Regions from separate parts of the Rugamonas sp. GW822-FHT03B10 genome, predicted to be linked through region 3. Evidence: predicted binding sites of a transcription regulator. Region 3 holds the regulator's gene; each other region holds the start of a gene.

Region 1 (4,209 bases), on a different contig from region 3:
TGGCGGCGCTGGCGGCGGGCCGGCCCGTGTATGACGAGCCGACACTGCGCCGTTACGTGGAGGATGACCGGCGCCTGCTGGCCGATGTGCGGCCCGATCTGGTGGTCGGTGACTTCCGCCTGTCGCTGTCGGTCAGCGCGCGGCTGGCCCGGCTGCCCTACATCACGGTGAGCAACGCCTACTGGAGTCCCTATGTGCGCCAGCACTACCGGGTGCCGGCCATTCCCCTGGCCAGCCACTTGCCGCTGGCGCTGGCGGACGGCTTGTTCCGGCTCGTGCGCCCGCTGGCGTTCGCCGCGCACACGGTGCCGTTGAACCGCGTGCGGCGCCTGCATGGGCTGCCCTCGCTGGGTTGGGACTTGCGCCGCGTCTACACGGATGCCGACTGGACCGCCTATGCCGACATCCCGGAACTGTTCGCGCCCCTGGGCATGCCGTCCAGCCACCGCTATCTGGGACCGGTCACGTGGTCGCCGCCCGTGGCCCCGCCGCCGTGGTGGGATGGCTTGCCGTCCGAATTGCCGCTGGTGTATGTGACGCTGGGCAGTTCCGGCCAGGGCGCGCTGCTGGCCACGGTGCTCGACGCGCTGGCCGGTTTGCCGGTGACGGTGATCGCGGCCACGGCGGGCAAGGCGATGCCGGCGACGCTGCCGGCCAACGCGCACGTGGCCGGCTATCTGCCCGGCGACGAGGCGGCCCGGCGCGCCAGCCTGGTCGTGTGCAATGGCGGCAGTCCCACCAGCCAGCAGGCGTTGACGGCCGCCGTGCCCGTGCTGGGCATCGCCGGCAATCTGGACCAGTTCCTGAACATGCAGGGCATCGTGGCCGCCGGCGCCGGGACATTGCTGCGGGCCGACCGGCTCGGCGTGGCCGGTGTGCGTCAAGCTGTCGAGGCGTTGTTGAATCAGCCGCAGGCCTACGGCGCGGCGCTGCGCATCGCCCAGCAATTTCGCCATTACCCGGCGGGGGAGCGGTTCGCGGCGCTGGTGGCCACCGCGCTCGCGTCACCGGCCGGGCCTTAGCGGTCGTGTCACGCAGTGCGTGGCGTCGCTATCGCTGCGCTTGCGGCGCGGCGACTACGCCACGCTCCATGGCGCCAGGCGCGTTGCCGTCACGCGGCCGGGCGGCGGCGCGTGCCCAGCGCCAGGCCCGCGAAACCGAGTCCCATCAGGGCCAGCGTGGCCGGTTCCGGCACGGCCGTGAAGCTGACCGAACCGTCGACCTTCAGTTCCGGCACGGTGGTGGGCGCGGTGCCGTCCCACATCACGTCCGGCGTGAAGAACGACGGCACGTTGGTGGTGCCCGTTTCCTTGTTGCTCACGATGGAACCCGTCACCACGTCGAGGAACAGCGGGTTGACGTAGTCGATCATGAAGCGCGAATCGAACGAGCCGGTGCCGATGGGACCGGCGGCCGTGAAGCTGGCGTCGTTGAAGATCAGGTGGGCCGACATGATTAGCGTGCCGTCGCCGTCCGTGTCGCCCGCGCCCGTGCAGCCGGCCGACGTGGGGCCGGCGCCGTAGCAGCGCACGGTGCCGGTTCCGTTGCCGGGCACGGCCTTGCTGTTGGGGCCGCCCACCGGCGTCAGGTTGTCGAAGTAGACGGCGAAGTTCTGGACGCCGGCGTGCAGCGGGTCCACGTCCATGGCGGCCGACTGCGTGGCCGGCATGCTGAAATGGGCGGTGGTGGGCGTCTGCGCGTCGACCAGTTCCTGGAAGCGCACCACCGTGCTCAGTTCAAAAGCCGAGTTCAGTCCGGCGGGCGTGACGATGGCCGGGATGTTGCTGTTGCTCATGGTGCCGGTGACGTTCTGCGTGCGCAGCTCCGTCAGGTACGGCGCGGCGCCGCCGGGGCCGACCGTCAGGCCGGGCACGAAGCCCGTGGCCACCGCCGTGTCGGTGACGTTGGTCCACAGGTCGGCATAGGTGTTGTAGACGCCGTTGCCCAGCGTGGACAGGCCGATGGCGGCGCCGGCGTGGGCCACCGTGGGCAGGGCCATGGTGGCGGCGATGGCCAGGGCGCCCAGGTTGAGTGAAGTGTGTTTCATGACGACTCCCAAGGAAAGTGAGGCACGGGTACGGGTTGGTGCTGCATGGACCCCGGCTGGGGATCTAGCCGGATCCACGCAAGTTCCAAGCCAGGATCTATTTTCGTCGGCAAAACAAGGACTTGGCTTGAGCCCGGTGGAACGGGGCGGGAATACGGGCCGGCAATGTAAAAAAATCCGGCATGGGCTGCCGGATCAAGGACGGTGGCGATGCCGGCCCCGCGCGCTTTCAGCCTGCCCAGCCTGCCTGTTTGCGGCGCTGGCCCAGCGCCAGGCCGGCGAAGCCCAGCCCCAGCAGGGCCAGCGTGGCCGGCTCGGGCACGGCGGCGAAGCTTTGCGACGAATCCACCTTCAGGAAAGGCACGCCGCCCGGGTCGGGCGCCGTGCCATCCCACATGGTGTCGGGCAGGAAGAACGACGGCACGTTGGTGGTGCCGGTGAACTTGTCGCGGAAGATGCCGGCCGTGCCGACGTCGAGGAACAGCGGGTCGACATAGTCGAGCGCGAAGCGCGAATCGAACGAGCCCGTGCCGACCGCGCCGCTGGCGGTGAAGCTGGCGTCGTTGAAGACCAGGTGGCCCGACATGATCAGCGTGCCGTCGCCATCGGGATCGCCGACGGCGCCGCAGCCGGCCGAGGTGACGCCGGCGCCATAGCAGCGCACCGTGCCGGCGCCATTGCCCGGCACGGCCTGGCTGGTGCCGAGCCGGTCGAAGAACACGGCGAAGTTCTGCACGCCGGCGTGCAGCGGGTCCACGTCCATGGCGGCCGACTGGCTGCCGGGCAGCGTGAAGTGGGCCGTGGTGGGCGTCTGGGCATCGACCAGTTCCTGGAAGCGCACGATCTTGCTGAGTTCGAACGTGCCGTTCAGGCCCGCTGGTGTGACGATGGCCGGGATATTGCTGTTGGACATGGTGCCGACCACCATCTGGGTCCGCAGTTCGGTCAGATAGGGCGCGGCGCCGCCGGGACCCACGGTCAGGCCGGGGATGAAGCCGGTGGCCAGGCCGGTGTCGGTGACATTGGTCCACAGGTCGGCATAGGTGTCGTAGATGCCGTTGCCGGCTGTGGACAGGCCGATCACGGGATCGGCCATGGCCGCCGACGGCGCCGCCAGGGAGGCGGCCAGCGCGACGGCCACGACGGCGCCCGGTAGTGTGGCTGGATGCAATTTCATGAGAGTCTCCAGGGAAAGTTGGACAGCTTGCTTTGTCGCAAAACCGAGAAGCGGGTTTTGTGCAGTGTTCTGAGCAAGTTCCCTGCCACCGGCGCTTTTCCCTGTCCAATCAGGGACTTGGCGCGCCAGCGAGGATGGGGCCGCCTACGTGGGGCGGGGCGGCTGTCAAGAACGCCGACAGGGCGCTAGGCCGCGCCGTCCGGGCCCTTCAGGCGCCGGGCCGGCACGCCGCCCCACACCTCGCCGGCGCCGATGCGGCTGTCCTTGACCACCACGGCCCCGGCCGAGACGATGGCGCCGTCGCCGATCGCCACCCCGGCCATCACCACGGCCGTGGCGCCGATGGTGGCGCCGTCGCCGATCGTGACGGCCTTCAGCTCCATGCGCGCGCCTTCGATCACGTGGGCGAAGATCACCGCGTCGTGGCCGATGATGGTGTTGGCGCCGATGCGCGTGAGCGGCGGGTCGAGCAGCACGCCGGCGCTGTAGGTGTTGGCGCCCAGCCGCGCGCCCAGCGCCAGGTACACCAGGCGCAGCAGCGGCACCGGCAGGAAGTGGGTGCGGATCAGCGTGTTGAACAGCATCAGGTAGAACAGGATGTTGACGTTGGCCACGAACTCGTCGCGCGAGCCCGGCGCCACCGGTCCTTCGCGCAGCGGCAGGGCCAGCAGGAACAGCCGGTACACGGCAAAGGCCCACAGGTAGGTCAGTACGACGGCGGCCAGCACCAGCAGCACGCCGCGGAAGTCGCCCAGCGGCAGGCGACCCAGCAGCAGCGCCGTGCTGCCCACGCCGGCCAGCACGATCACGGCCAGCAGCGCCAGGAAGGTGGCGATGTCACGCGGCGCGATGGCGCGCATGGCTCACTCCCGTCCCGCCGGCGGCACGATCAGCGCGCTCAGCGGCAGTCGCAGCGAGCGCGCCGTGGCCGGGGCGCCGGCGCCGATGCGGCCCATGAACACGGCATGGTCGAAGTCGTGCTTGC
Region 2 (4,209 bases), on a different contig from region 3:
CCAAGCCGCAGGACGACGTGGTCGATGCCGACTTCAAGGAAGTCAAGGACAGCAAGTAATCCAGGCATCCGCGCGGCGTGGGGCTCCCCTGCGCCGCGCTCTCCTGCCGAGCCGGGCGAGCCTGATGGTGGTCGCTCGGCTTTTTCGCATAATCAGTACATCAGTAAATACAGCAAGGTGCCGACAACATGGCAAAGCGTGATTTCTACGAGACACTCGGTGTCGCAAAAAATGCCACGGAAGACGAGATCAAGAAGTCTTATCGCAAACTGGCGATGAAATACCATCCGGACCGCAATCCGGACAGCAAAGAGTCGGAAGAAAAGTTCAAGGAAGTCAAAGAAGCGTACGAGATGCTGACCAACCCGGAGAAGCGCGAAGCGTATGACCGTTATGGTCACGCCGGCGTCGATCCCAACATGGGTGGCGGCGGCGGTTTCGGCGGCGGCGCGGGCGGCTTCGGCGACGCGTTCGGCGACATCTTCGGCGATATCTTTGGCGGCGGCCGCGGCCGCAACGCCGGCCCGCAGGTGTACCGCGGCGCCGACTTGCGCTACAACCTCGAAATCACGCTGGAACAGGCCGCGCACGGCTTCGACACGACGATCCGCGTGCCGTCGTGGGACAAGTGCGACACCTGCCACGGTTCCGGCGCCAAGCCCGGCACCTCGCCGTCGACCTGCTCGACCTGCGGCGGCCACGGCCAGGTGCGCATGCAGCAAGGCTTCTTCAGCATCCAGCAGACCTGCCCCAAGTGCCACGGCACGGGCAAGATCATCACCGATCCGTGCTCGCCCTGCGGCGGCGCGGGCCGCATCAAGCGCAACAAGACGCTGGAGGTGAAGATTCCGGTCGGCATCGACAACGGCATGCGCATCCGCTCGTCCGGCAACGGCGAACCGGGCACCAACGGCGGGCCGTCGGGCGACTTGTACGTGGAGATCCACATCAAGCCGCATCCGGTGTTCCAGCGCGAAGGCGACGACCTGCATTGCGAAATGCCGATCTCGTTCGCCAAGGCGGCCCTGGGCGGCGACATCGAAGTGCCCACGCTGTCGGGCAAGGTGTCGTTCACGATTCCCGAAGGCACCCAGTCGGGCAAGACCTTCCGCCTGAAGGGCAAGGGCATCAAGGGCGTGCGTTCCGGTTACGCCGGCGATCTGTTCTGCCATGTGGCCGTGGAAACCCCGGTCAAGCTGACGGAAAAGCAGAAGGACATGCTGCGCGAGTTCGAGAAGGCCACCACCGAGGGCGGCGCCAAGCACAGCCCGCAGAGCAAAACCTGGAAAGACAAGGTCAAAGACTTCTTTGAGTAATTTCAGGTAGAATTCGCTCCACACATCCAGGACGCTTCGGCGTCCACAGACAGACCGCCGCCATGCCCTCCGGGACAGAACGGCGGTTTTATTATGTAGAGAGGACGAAATGAGCGAGCAAGTGATCGGTAATTCCCCCCTGCAAGATCTGCTGCGTAACAACCGCCAGTGGGCCGAATCGGAGGTCAATCGCGATCCCGAGTTTTTCAAACGCCTGGAGCAACTGGCTTCGCCCGAATATCTGTGGATCGGTTGTTCCGACAGCCGGGTGCCCGCGAACGAACTGCTGGGCCTCGCGCCGGGCGACGTGTTCGTGCACCGTAACATTGCCAACGTGGTGGTGCACTCGGACCTGAACTGCCTGTCCGTGCTGCAGTTCGCCATCGACGTGCTGAAGGTCAAGCATGTGATCATCGTGGGCCACTATGGCTGCAAGGGCGTGCACGCGGCCATGACGGGCGCCCGCGTGGGCCTGGCCGACAACTGGCTGCGCCACGTGCAGGACGTGAACCAGAAGCATGAGCGTTACCTCGGTGACGTGCTCAACACCGCCGCCCGCTCGGAACGCCTGTGCGAATTGAACGTGGTGGAGCAGGTGGTCAACGTGTGCCAGACCACCATCGTGCAGGATGCGTGGGACCGCGGCCAGCAACTGACCGTGCACGGCTGGGTCTACGGCCTCAAGGATGGCCTGCTGAACGACCTCGAAATGACGGTGACTTCCGCCGAAGACCTGGCACCCCGTCTGGCCGCCCGCCTGCAAAAGTACGGCCAACAGGCGGCCTAACGCCGTCGCCGGGGCGGTCGGCCATGCCGTCCGCCCCGGCGTTCCCCTCAGCGCGTGGTGCGGTTCTTGCTTACGTTAAGCTGCATGAAGTTTAACTTTTGCACGCCTTGAATACTCGGCTGCCACCACAATCAGCCATGCGCAATCTACGTATCGTCATCGTCAACACCGTCATCACGGCCGCCAACGCGGGCGACGTGGCCCAGCGCGCCCAGGCGGCGCGGACCCAGGCCCTGCGCGAGGGCTTGCTGGAGGCCGGCTACGACATCGTCGCCTCGCTGCCGGCCGACATGCATCTGCCCGAGCAGATCGCCCAGTTGCAGCCCGATATGATCATCATCGACGCCGAATCGGACGCCCGCGACGTGCTTGAACACATTGTCGTGGCCACCCGCGACGAGCGCCGCCCCATCGTGCTGTTCACGGAGAGCGAGGACCAGCAGTCCATGGAACAGGCCATGCGCGCCGGAGTGAGCGCTTACATCGTCGCCGGTCTCAAGGCCGACCGCATCAAGCCCGTGCTCAACGTGGCGCTGGCGCGCTTCAGGCAGGAGCAGAAGCTGCTCACGGAACTGTCGGACACCAAGCACAAGCTGGCCGAGCGCAAGGTGATCGAGCGCGCCAAGGGCTTGCTGATGGCGCGCCACCGGCTCACCGAAGACCAGGCCTACCAAAAGCTGCGCAACATGGCCATGAACAAGAACCTCAAGCTGGCCGAGATCGCGCAGCGCATCCTCGATGTCGAGGACTTGCTGGGCTGAACGCTGTCCAAAATGGTGCGCGGCACAGAAACGGTGCGCATTGCGTGCCTGCCGCCCCATCTTTTCCCCCCGAACGCCGCGTAACGCCCCTGCAACGCATGGCATGGTCCTTGCACTTCATACCGTAGCGGGTCCGGCCAACGGCGGCCGGGCTGCACGAGACAAGGGCGTCTGCACCGCATGCCAGCGAGCATGCCGGGAAGGGCGCCTTTTTATTTGTCGATGGAGAGCACTGCGATGACATGTACCCACATGCGAACCCAGCCAACCGGAGCGCGGCCATGAGCAGCGCCTTGCGACCGGAAAAGCAAACCGTCAAGATCGGCTTCAATCCACTGACCGACTGCGCCACCGTGGTCATGGCCTCCGTGCTGGGCATGGACGAGAAATACGGCATCAAGATCGTGCTGCGCAAGGAGCCGTCGTGGGCCGGCGTGCGCGACAAGCTCGTCAGCGGCGAGCTGGATGCGGCCCACCTGCTGTACGGCATGGTCTACGGCGCCCAGCTCGGCGTGGGCTGGCAGCAGAAGGACATGGCGATCCTGATGAACCTGAACCGCAACGGCCAGGCCATCACGCTGTCGCGCCGGCTGGCCGAGCAGGGCGCCGTGGACGGCCCCTCGCTGGCGGCCCTGATGCAGGGCGCGCCGCGCACCTACACCTTCGCCCAGACCTTCCCCACCGGCACCCATGCCATGTGGCTGTACTACTGGCTGGCCGCGCACGGCGTCGATCCGATACGCGACGCGCGCGTGATCACGGTGCCGCCCGCGCAGATGGTGGCCAACCTGAGCGCCGGCCACATGGACGGCTTTTGCGCCGGCGAACCGTGGGGCCACCGCGCCGTGGCCGACGGCGTGGGCGTGACGGCCGCCACCAGCCAGCAGATCTGGCCCGACCACCCGGAGAAAGTGCTGAGCACCACGGCCGCCTTCGTCAAGCACCATCCGAACACCTGCCGCGCGCTGGTGGCGGCCGTGCTGGACGCGGGCAAGTGGATCGAAGCGTCGCCGGCCAACAAGCTGGCCGCGCTGGAAATCCTGGCCGGCCACAGCTACGTCAACACCAGCCGCGACGTGATCGCGCCACGCGCGCTCGGTCATTACGAGAATGGCTTGGGCAAGAGCTGGCAAGACCCGTATTGCCTGCAATTCCATGCGGACGGCGCGGCCAACTTCCCCTATCTGTCGGACGGCATGTGGTTCATGACCCAGCTGCGGCGCTGGGGCCTGATCACGCGCGACCCCGAATACCTGGCCGTGGCCAGCCATGTGCACCAGATCGGCCTGTACCGCCAGGCCGCCGAGATGAGCGGCACGCCCGTGCCCGACAGCATGCTGCGCAG
Region 3 (4,209 bases):
CGAGGGCGACCAGTGGGTCGAGGGCCAGGCCGACCGCATCGAGTACGACGGCAAGACGGAACTGGTCAAGCTGTTCTCGAACGCCCAGATCCGGCGCCTGGAGGCGGGCAAGCCGAGCGACGAGGTGCGCGGCGAGTTCATCTCCTACGACAGCCGCAAGGAATTCTTCGCCGTCAAGAACACGGCCAGCGGCGAGAGCAAGCCCGGCGCCGGCCGCGGCACCATGGTGATCCAGCCGTCCAACAAGGGCGCGGCCCCGGCCGCGTCCGTGCCGCCGGCGGGGAAATGACGATGGAGACCCAACGCTGCGGCAGTACCCTGATCGTGCGCGGTCTGCAAAAGAGCTACGGCAAGCGCCAGGTGGTGCACGACGTGTCGCTGCAGGTCGAGTGCGGCGAAGTGGTGGGCCTGCTGGGGCCGAACGGCGCCGGCAAGACCACCTCGTTCTACATGATCGTCGGCCTGGTGCCGTCGGACGCGGGCACGATCGACATCTCCGGCGTCGACATCTCGTCGCTGCCGATCCACCGGCGCGCCGTGATGGGCCTGTCCTACCTGCCGCAGGAGGCGTCGGTGTTCCGCAAGCTGACGGTGGAGGAGAACATCCGCGCCGTGCTGGAGATCCAGCAAGTGAACGGCAAGCCTTTATCCAAGGCGCAAATTGATGAACGGCTCAATACCCTGCTGGCCGACCTGCAAATCGAGAAACTGCGCGACAATCCGGCGCTGTCCCTGTCCGGGGGCGAGCGGCGCCGGGTCGAGATCGCGCGCGCACTGGCCACCAACCCCCGCTTCGTGCTGCTCGATGAACCCTTCGCCGGGGTCGACCCGATCGCCGTGATTGAGATCCAGCGCATCGTGCGCTTCCTCAAGGAACGCGGCATCGGCGTGTTGATCACCGATCACAATGTGCGCGAAACGCTGGGCATCTGCGACCGCGCGTATATCATCAACCAGGGCACGGTACTGGCGTCAGGCCGGCCGGACGACATCATCGCCAACGAGTCGGTGCGTCGCGTGTATCTGGGTGAACACTTCCGTATGTAAGGTATGTAAGTCAAGCCATGAAACAGTCATTGCAACTGCGCACTTCGCAGCACCTCGCGCTCACCCCGCAACTGCAGCAATCGATCCGTCTGCTGCAATTGTCCACCCTGGAGTTGCACCAGGAACTGGAACAGTTGTTGACCGATAATCCGCTGCTGGAGCGGCTCGACGATCCGCTCGACCACTCGGTGCGGCTGCTGGCCGACGGCGCCATCAGCCAGCAGAGCGCGCCGGCCGAGGCGGCGCCCGAAGGTCCGCCCGGCCAGCAGCAGGACGCCGCCGCGCCGGCCGAGGCCGAACCGTACGAGGGCGGCGACGGCGACGGCGCGCCCGAGGGCGAGATGGACTGGGGCGAGGCCGGCCGCGCCAAGACCTCCGACGACGAGGACGCCCGGCCCCAGCTCGAGGCCAACCACTGCACGCTGCGCGAGCACCTGATGGAGCAGATGCGGGTGACGGTGCTGGAGACGCGCGACCGGGCGCTGGTGGAGATCATCATCGACGCGCTCGACGAGAACGGCTACCTGGAGGAGCCGCTGGAGGAGATCCTGGCGCGCCTGCCCGAGGAGCTGGCGATCGAGCCCGAGGAACTGCACACCGCCTTGACCCTGCTGCAAAGTTTCGACCCCGTGGGCGTGGGCGCGCGCAACGCGTCCGAATGCCTGGCGCTGCAGATCAAGCGCATGCCGCACGTGCCGCTGGTGACGCGGCGCATGGCGCTGACCATCGTCGAGCAGCACCTGGCCTGGTTCGCCCAGCGCGACTTCAACAAGTTGAAGAAGGCCCTGCAGTGCGACGAGGAGGACCTGCGCGAGGCCCAGGCCGTGATCCGCCAGTGCAATCCGCATCCGGGCGCCGCGTTCGCGTCGGACGTGTCGGACTACGTGGTGCCGGACGTGATCGTCAAGAAGGCCCGCAACGGCTGGCAGGTGAGCCTGAACAACGACGTGATGCCGCGCCTGCGCGTGAACGCCATGTACGCCAACCTGCTCAAGCAGGGCAAGGGCGAGGGCGCCATGGGGGCCCAGCTGCAGGAGGCCAAGTGGCTGATCAAGAACATGCGCCAGCGCTTCGACACCATCCTGCGCGTGGCGCAGGCGATCGTGGAGCGGCAAAAGAATTTCTTCTCGCATGGCGCGGTCGCCATGAGGCCCCTTGTGTTGCGCGAAATAGCTGATACACTGGGACTACACGAGAGCACTATTTCTCGGGTAACAACTCAAAAATATATGCTGACCCCGCATGGCATGTTTGAGTTGAAATATTTCTTCGGTAGCCATGTCGCCACGGAAGCGGGGGGAGAAGCCTCCTCGACGGCGATACGGGCACTGATCGTGCAATTGACAGGAGCAGAAGACCCTAAAAATCCTTTATCCGACAGTAAGATTGCGGACATGCTGGGAGAACAAGGCATGGTGATTGCGCGACGGACTGTTGCCAAATATCGCGAAGCGTTGAAGATCCCGCCAGTCAGTCTCCGTAAATCTTTGTAGTTATCTGGTTCCTGCGCGCCCGGCCGCAATGGGCGCGGCACTAACCGCCAGCGACATCATCTTTAGGAGTGTGTATGAATCTCACCATCAGTGGACATCATCTCGAAGTGACCCCAGCGATCCGCGAATACGTGCAGAACAAGCTGGAGCGCGTCAAACGCCACTTCGATCAAGTGATTGATATTGCTGTCATCCTGACCGTAGATAACCTCACCGAGAAAGAGAAGCGCCAGAAGGCCGAAATCAATTTGCGCATGTCGGGCAAGACCGTGTACGTGGAGAGCCTGTCGCAGGACCTGTACGCCGCCATCGACACCCTGATCGACAAGCTCGATCGCCAGGTCATGAAATACAAAGCCAAAGTTCAGGAACACGGCCACGACGCCATCAAGCATCTGCCGGACACCTTCGAACCCGCCGCCACCGCATAAGACGGTCCCCGGCACACCAAACAAAGGGCGCATCTGGCGCCCTTTTTTGCGCCCCGCGCCGGCGGGCCGATACGATAAAACAATATAAACGGTATAAACCGTATTGCCTCCGGGCGGCGCGCTGCGCGCCACGCAGCCGGCGAACAGCGCCATGGCGATGTTGCCGCCGCCGCCGATCACGCCCACCTTCTTGCCGCGGATGTCGACCACGTCGTCTCGCCTGTTCAAACGGCCACTTGAAATTTTATGCGCACATAATATATATTTAGGTATAATGTTCGCTGTAACCAATCGCAAGGGAGGACGCATGGACGATGCGACCATCGATATCGATCATTTGCGGGCCAAGGCCGGTCAGGCCAGCGGCCTGCTCAAGGCGCTGGCCAACCCGGACCGGCTGCTGCTGCTGTGCCAGATGACGCAGGACGAATACAGCGTCGGCATGCTGGAGGAGTTGACCGGCATACGCCAGCCCACGCTGTCGCAGCAGCTGACGGTGCTGCGCCAGGAGGAGCTGGTGAGCACGCGGCGCGAAGGCAAGCAGATTTTTTACCGGATAGCCAGCCCGGCGGCGCTGGCGGTGCTGCAGGTGCTGTACCAGCAGTTTTGCAATGACGACGGCCAAGGAGCCACATTATGACTATCGCCTGGAATCTCTTCACGCCGTGGGGCGCGCTGATCGGCGGCGCGCTGATCGGGCTGTCGGCGGCCCTGCTGCTGCTGTTCAACGGCCGCATCGCCGGCATCGCCGGCATCGCTGGCGGGCTGCTGCGCCCGCGCGCGGGCGACATCGGCTGGCGCCTCGCGTTCGTGGGCGGGCTGGTGGCCGCGCCGCTGGCCTACAGCCTGGTGGCGGGCCTGCCCGCCGTGCAGATCGACGCCGGCAGCGGCACGCTGATCGCGGCCGGTCTGCTGGTGGGCTTCGGCACCCGCTACGGTTCGGGCTGCACCAGCGGCCACGGCGTGTGCGGTCTGTCGCGCCTGTCGCCGCGCTCGATGGTGGCCACCGGCGCCTTCATGGCGGCCGGTTTCGTCACCGTGTTTATTGCGCGCCACGTGTTCGGTTAAGGGGAAAAGTATGACCATCGCTATCGCATTGTTGTCCGGCCTGATCTTCGGCATCGGCCTGATTATCTCCGGCATGACCAACCCGGCCAAGGTGCTGGGCTTTCTCGACCTGGGCGGCAACTGGGACCCGTCGCTGGGCCTCGTGATGGCCGGCGCCATCGCCGTCGGCA
Region 4 (4,209 bases), on a different contig from region 3:
TGTCGGTGCTGACCATCGCCTACAGCGTGGAGCAGGACAAGCCGGGCGCGGTGGAGAACGCCACGCGCACCATGGACGACCTGATCTGGAGCGTCAAGCCCAAGGTCAGCGCGGACGACCGCAAGCAACTGATCGCCAAGCTGCCCGGCCTGCTGTCGACGCTCAACAAGTGGCTCGACGTGATCAAGTGGCAGGACGCGGACCGGCTGCAATTTTTTGCCGAGCTGGCCGAGTGCCACGCGTCCATCGTGCGCGCGCCGCTGGAGCTGAGTCCGGAGCGTCAGGTGGAGATCGCCATGGAGGCGGCCCAGCGGGCCACCGAGCGCCGGCTCGAACTGCAGGCCAAGGCGGCCGCCGAACCGCCGCCGCCCGCGCCCGATGACGACGCCACGATCGAGGTGGACAGCCTGACGCGCGGCATGTGGCTGGGTTTCACGCAGGAGGACGGCAGCCAGCGCAAGGTCAAGCTGGCGTGGATCAGTCCCTTGCGCACGCTGTACATCTTCTCCACGGCCGCGCGGCAGGAAGCGTTTTCCATGTCGGGCGAACAACTGGTCAAGCATTTCCGCGACAACACTGTGCAACTGATCCGGGCCGATGGCGTGGTGTCGGTGGCGCTGTCGCAAGTGCTGGAGCAGGGCGCCGTCAACGACGAGGCGATGGAGGGCGCCGAGACGGCGGTTGCTTAGTGGATGGTCGCTGTACCTGAACTGCGAGCGTGAAAATACGAGAAGGCCGGCGGCGCCATGGGGGCGCCGCCGGCCTTCGTCGTTTCAGCGGTGGGCAGCGCCGCGTCAGTTCAGCGCGGCGGCCGGGCCGAAGAACTCATAGTGGGTCTGCGCTTCCGGCACGCCCAGTTCGCGCAGCGCGTGCTTGACCGTCTTCATGAACGGCGTGGGGCCGAGGAAGTAGGCGTCCACGTCGCGCGTTTCCGGCAGCCACTTGGCCAGCTGGGCGCTGTCGATCAGGCCCACGGCGTCCGGCGCCGGGTGGGCCTCGTGCGGTTCGGCGTACATGTAGTAGCGGCGCAGGTTGGCGTGCTGCTCGGCCAGCTGGTCCACCTGGTCGCGGAAGGCGTGCACGGCGCCGTTGCGGGCGGCGTGGATGAAGTGGATCGGACGGCCCGACTTGACGGCCTTGCCCAGCATGGCCAGGGTGGGGGTGATGCCCACGCCGCCACTGATCAGCACGATCGGGCGGGCGTTGTCGGCCAGCGTGAAGTTGCCCGATGGCGGGAACAGTTCGACCGTGTCGCCTTCCTGCACCTGCCCGTGCAGATAGCCCGACATCTTGCCGCCCGGTTCACGCTTGACGCTGATCTGGTAGTCGCGGCCATTGCTTTCGGCCGACAGCGAATACTGGCGGCGCTGCTCGCTGCCATCGACCATGGCGCGGATGCCGATGTACTGGCCCGGCTGGAATTCCATCACGGGCTGGCCGTCGGCCGGACGCAGCACGAAGGTGGTGATCTCGGCGCTTTCCACGCGCTTTTGCGCCACGATGAAGGCGCGCGCGCCTTCCCAGCCGCCCGGCGCGGCCGCCTGGGACTGGTAGGTCTGGCCCTCGATGCCGATCAGCAGTTCGGCCAGCTGGCCGTAGGCGGCGCCCCAGGCTTCGAGCACGGCGTCGGTGGCCGTCTCGGCGCCCAGCACTTCGCGGATCGCCTTGAGCAGGCTGGCGCCGACCATCGGATAGTGTTCGGGCAGGATGCGCAGCGCGACGTGCTTGCTGACGATGGTGTTGACCAGCGGTCCCAGCGCTTCGAGTTTCTCGATGTGCTTGGCGTACATGAGGATGCTGGTGGCCAGCGCGCGCTGCTGGTCGCCGCTGTGCTGGTGCGCCTGGTTGAAGAAGGGCAGCACTTCAGGGTAGTCCTGGAACAGCGTGCGGTAGAAGTGACGGGTCAGGGCTTCGCCGCCTTGTTCGAGAATGGGGACGGTGGCGGTGACGATGGCGCGGTGGGCCTGGGACAGCATGGTGACTCCTTTCAGTTAAACATGCATGTAGTATACCACTTCATTCTTGATCTGGGTCAAGAGAATCCGTATTTCATTTACTTCTATTTTTACGCAATATTGACGCACGGAAATATCCCGCGCGGCGGTGGCGATGTGGTTAAATGATGTTGCGCTGCAATGCGCATGCGACGATATTCTTTTTGGTGGTGTGAATGATCTTGTGGCAAAGCTTGAGCGTGTTGGGCAGTCTGGCCGTGACCGGCCCCATCGGCGTGGCCATCGCCGTCTGGCTGCTGGCCGGCAAGTCGTGGCGGCTCACGCTGTCGTGGTGTTTGTTGTTTGGCGCCGGCATGGCGCTGGTGGTGTTGACCAAGGTGGCCTTCATCGGCTGGGGCGTGGGGGTGCCGTCCGTGGAGTTCGCCGGCTTCAGCGGCCATGCGATGCGCGCCGCGGCCGTGTTCCCGGTCGCCTTCTACCTCGCGTTCCGGCGCCGGGACGCGCCGCACCGCCGGCTGGCGTTGACGATGGGCATACTGGTGGCGGTGCTGATCGCCGTGGCCCGGGTGTATGTGATGGCCCATTCCGTGTCCGAGGCCGTCACCGGCTGCCTGTTGGGCCTGATGGTGGCGGCCGCCTTCATCTGGCACGCCAGCACCGAGAACCATCTGGCCCTGAGCCGTGTGCTGATGGCGTTGTGCATCCCCATCCTGCTGGTGGCGCCGCGCGTCGAACCCATGCCCACCGAGCAATGGATGACGCAGCTGGCGCTGTTCCTGTCCGGCCACGACCGTCCCTACACCCGCAGCCAGTGGCGCCGGCCCGGCCCGCGTGGCGTGTTGCGCTGAGACGCGCCGCGTAGCGGGGCGGACCTAGTGTTTTTGGCCAGAATTGATGGCCGAAATGGTATGATAAGCCACTTTTCATTGGGGGTATGCACGTCGGCGGCCAGCGTGGCCACACTCCCCAACCCGACCAACCATCGTTTGCTTGATTAATGCCGCTGCCGGCCCAGAACAGTTCACAACGTGCGTCTATCTTCCATCAAATTGTCGGGATTTAAGTCTTTCGTCGATCCCACCAATTTCCAGGTCCCCGGCCAGCTGGTCGGCGTGGTCGGCCCCAACGGATGCGGCAAGTCGAACATCATCGACGCCGTGCGCTGGGTGCTGGGCGAGTCGAAGGCGTCGGAACTGCGCGGCGAGTCCATGCAGGACGTGATCTTCAACGGCTCCACCCACCGCAAGCCGGCCGGCCGCGCGTCGGTGGAGTTGGTATTCGACAACAATGACGGCAAGGCGTCCGGCCAGTGGGGCCAGTATGCGGAAATCGCCGTCAAGCGCACGCTCACGCGCGACGGCACCTCGACCTACTACATCAACGGCCAGCCCGTGCGGCGGCGCGACATCCAGGACATCTTCCTCGGCACGGGCCTGGGCCCGCGCGCCTACGCCATCATCGGCCAGGGCATGATCGCGCGCATCATCGAATCGCGCCCGGAGGAACTGCGCGTGTTCCTGGAGGAGGCGGCCGGCGTGTCCAAGTACAAGGAACGGCGCCGCGAGACGGAGAACCGGCTGCACGACACGCGCGAAAACCTGTTGCGGGTGGAGGACATCCTGCGCGAGCTGAACGCCAACCTGGAAAAGCTGGAAGCGCAGGCGGCCGTGGCCACCAAGTTCCACGCGCTGCAGGCGGACCAGGAGGAGAAGCAGAAACTGCTGTGGCTGCTGCGCAAGCTGGAAGCGGAGAACGAGCAGAAGAAATACTTCCGCGACATGGAGCAGGCCCAGACCGACCTGGAGGAACAGACGGCCAAGCTGCGCCATGTGGAATTGTCGCTCGAACAGATGCGCCAGGCCCACTTCGCCGTGGGCGACCGCCTGCACACGGCCCAGGGCCACCTGTACCAGACCAACGCCGAGATCGGCAGCCTGGAGGCGCAGATCAAGTTCGTGCTCGAATCGCGCACCCGCCTGCAGGCCCAGCTGGCGACATTGACGGCCCAGCGCGACCAGTGGCAAAGCCAGGCGCGCGAATACACGGAACAGATCGAGGAGGCGGAATTCAACCTCGAGGAATTGTCGGCCAAGGTCGAGCAGTCGCAGATGATGGCCGAGCAGAAGGCCGAAGCCTTGCCGGCCATGGAGCAGGCCTGGCGCGAAGCCCAGGGCAAGAGCACGGAATCGCGGGCCCGCATCATGCAGGCCCAGCAGCAGCTGGAGCTGGAGTCGGCGCACCAGCGCAACGCCTC

Evidence for each region. The regulator sigma-54, encoded in region 3, starts transcription at its own class of promoters, with help from an activator protein. The targets are predictions, from matches to a motif close to TGGCANGNAANCTGCTTT.
Region 1: a site for sigma-54 is predicted at 2,123-2,140, ahead of AC1RQG_RS12890 (PEP-CTERM sorting domain-containing protein). Genes of this name have one in related genera too.
Region 2: a site for sigma-54 is predicted at 2,159-2,176, ahead of AC1RQG_RS14100 (ANTAR domain-containing response regulator). Genes of this name have one in related genera too.
Region 4: a site for sigma-54 is predicted at 1,997-2,014, ahead of hmpA (NO-inducible flavohemoprotein). Genes of this name have one in related genera too.

The regions. Positions count from the first base shown of each region.
Region 1 is NZ_JBXANP010000006.1:294,273-298,481, reverse strand. It holds gene AC1RQG_RS12895 (glycosyltransferase) at 1-1,022, shown strand, start outside; gene AC1RQG_RS12890 (PEP-CTERM sorting domain-containing protein) at 1,112-2,047, opposite strand; gene AC1RQG_RS12885 (PEP-CTERM sorting domain-containing protein) at 2,277-3,224, opposite strand; gene AC1RQG_RS12880 (acyltransferase) at 3,410-4,084, opposite strand; gene AC1RQG_RS12875 (nitroreductase family protein) at 4,088-4,209, opposite strand, start outside.
Region 2 is NZ_JBXANP010000007.1:224,009-228,217, forward strand. It holds gene dnaK (molecular chaperone DnaK) at 1-59, shown strand, start outside; gene dnaJ (molecular chaperone DnaJ) at 189-1,316, shown strand; gene can (carbonate dehydratase) at 1,426-2,103, shown strand; gene AC1RQG_RS14100 (ANTAR domain-containing response regulator) at 2,241-2,864, shown strand; gene AC1RQG_RS14105 (CmpA/NrtA family ABC transporter substrate-binding protein) at 3,146-4,209, shown strand, end outside.
Region 3 is NZ_JBXANP010000001.1:499,901-504,109, forward strand. It holds gene lptA (lipopolysaccharide transport periplasmic protein LptA) at 1-289, shown strand, start outside; gene lptB (LPS export ABC transporter ATP-binding protein) at 292-1,047, shown strand; gene AC1RQG_RS02290 (RNA polymerase factor sigma-54) at 1,065-2,540, shown strand; gene hpf (ribosome hibernation-promoting factor, HPF/YfiA family) at 2,615-2,971, shown strand; gene AC1RQG_RS02300 (metalloregulator ArsR/SmtB family transcription factor) at 3,279-3,611, shown strand; gene AC1RQG_RS02305 (YeeE/YedE family protein) at 3,608-4,039, shown strand; gene AC1RQG_RS02310 (DUF6691 family protein) at 4,050-4,209, shown strand, end outside.
Region 4 is NZ_JBXANP010000010.1:164,933-169,141, reverse strand. It holds gene AC1RQG_RS17615 (DUF1631 family protein) at 1-689, shown strand, start outside; gene hmpA (NO-inducible flavohemoprotein) at 795-1,976, opposite strand; gene AC1RQG_RS17605 (phosphatase PAP2 family protein) at 2,171-2,803, shown strand; gene smc (chromosome segregation protein SMC) at 2,984-4,209, shown strand, end outside.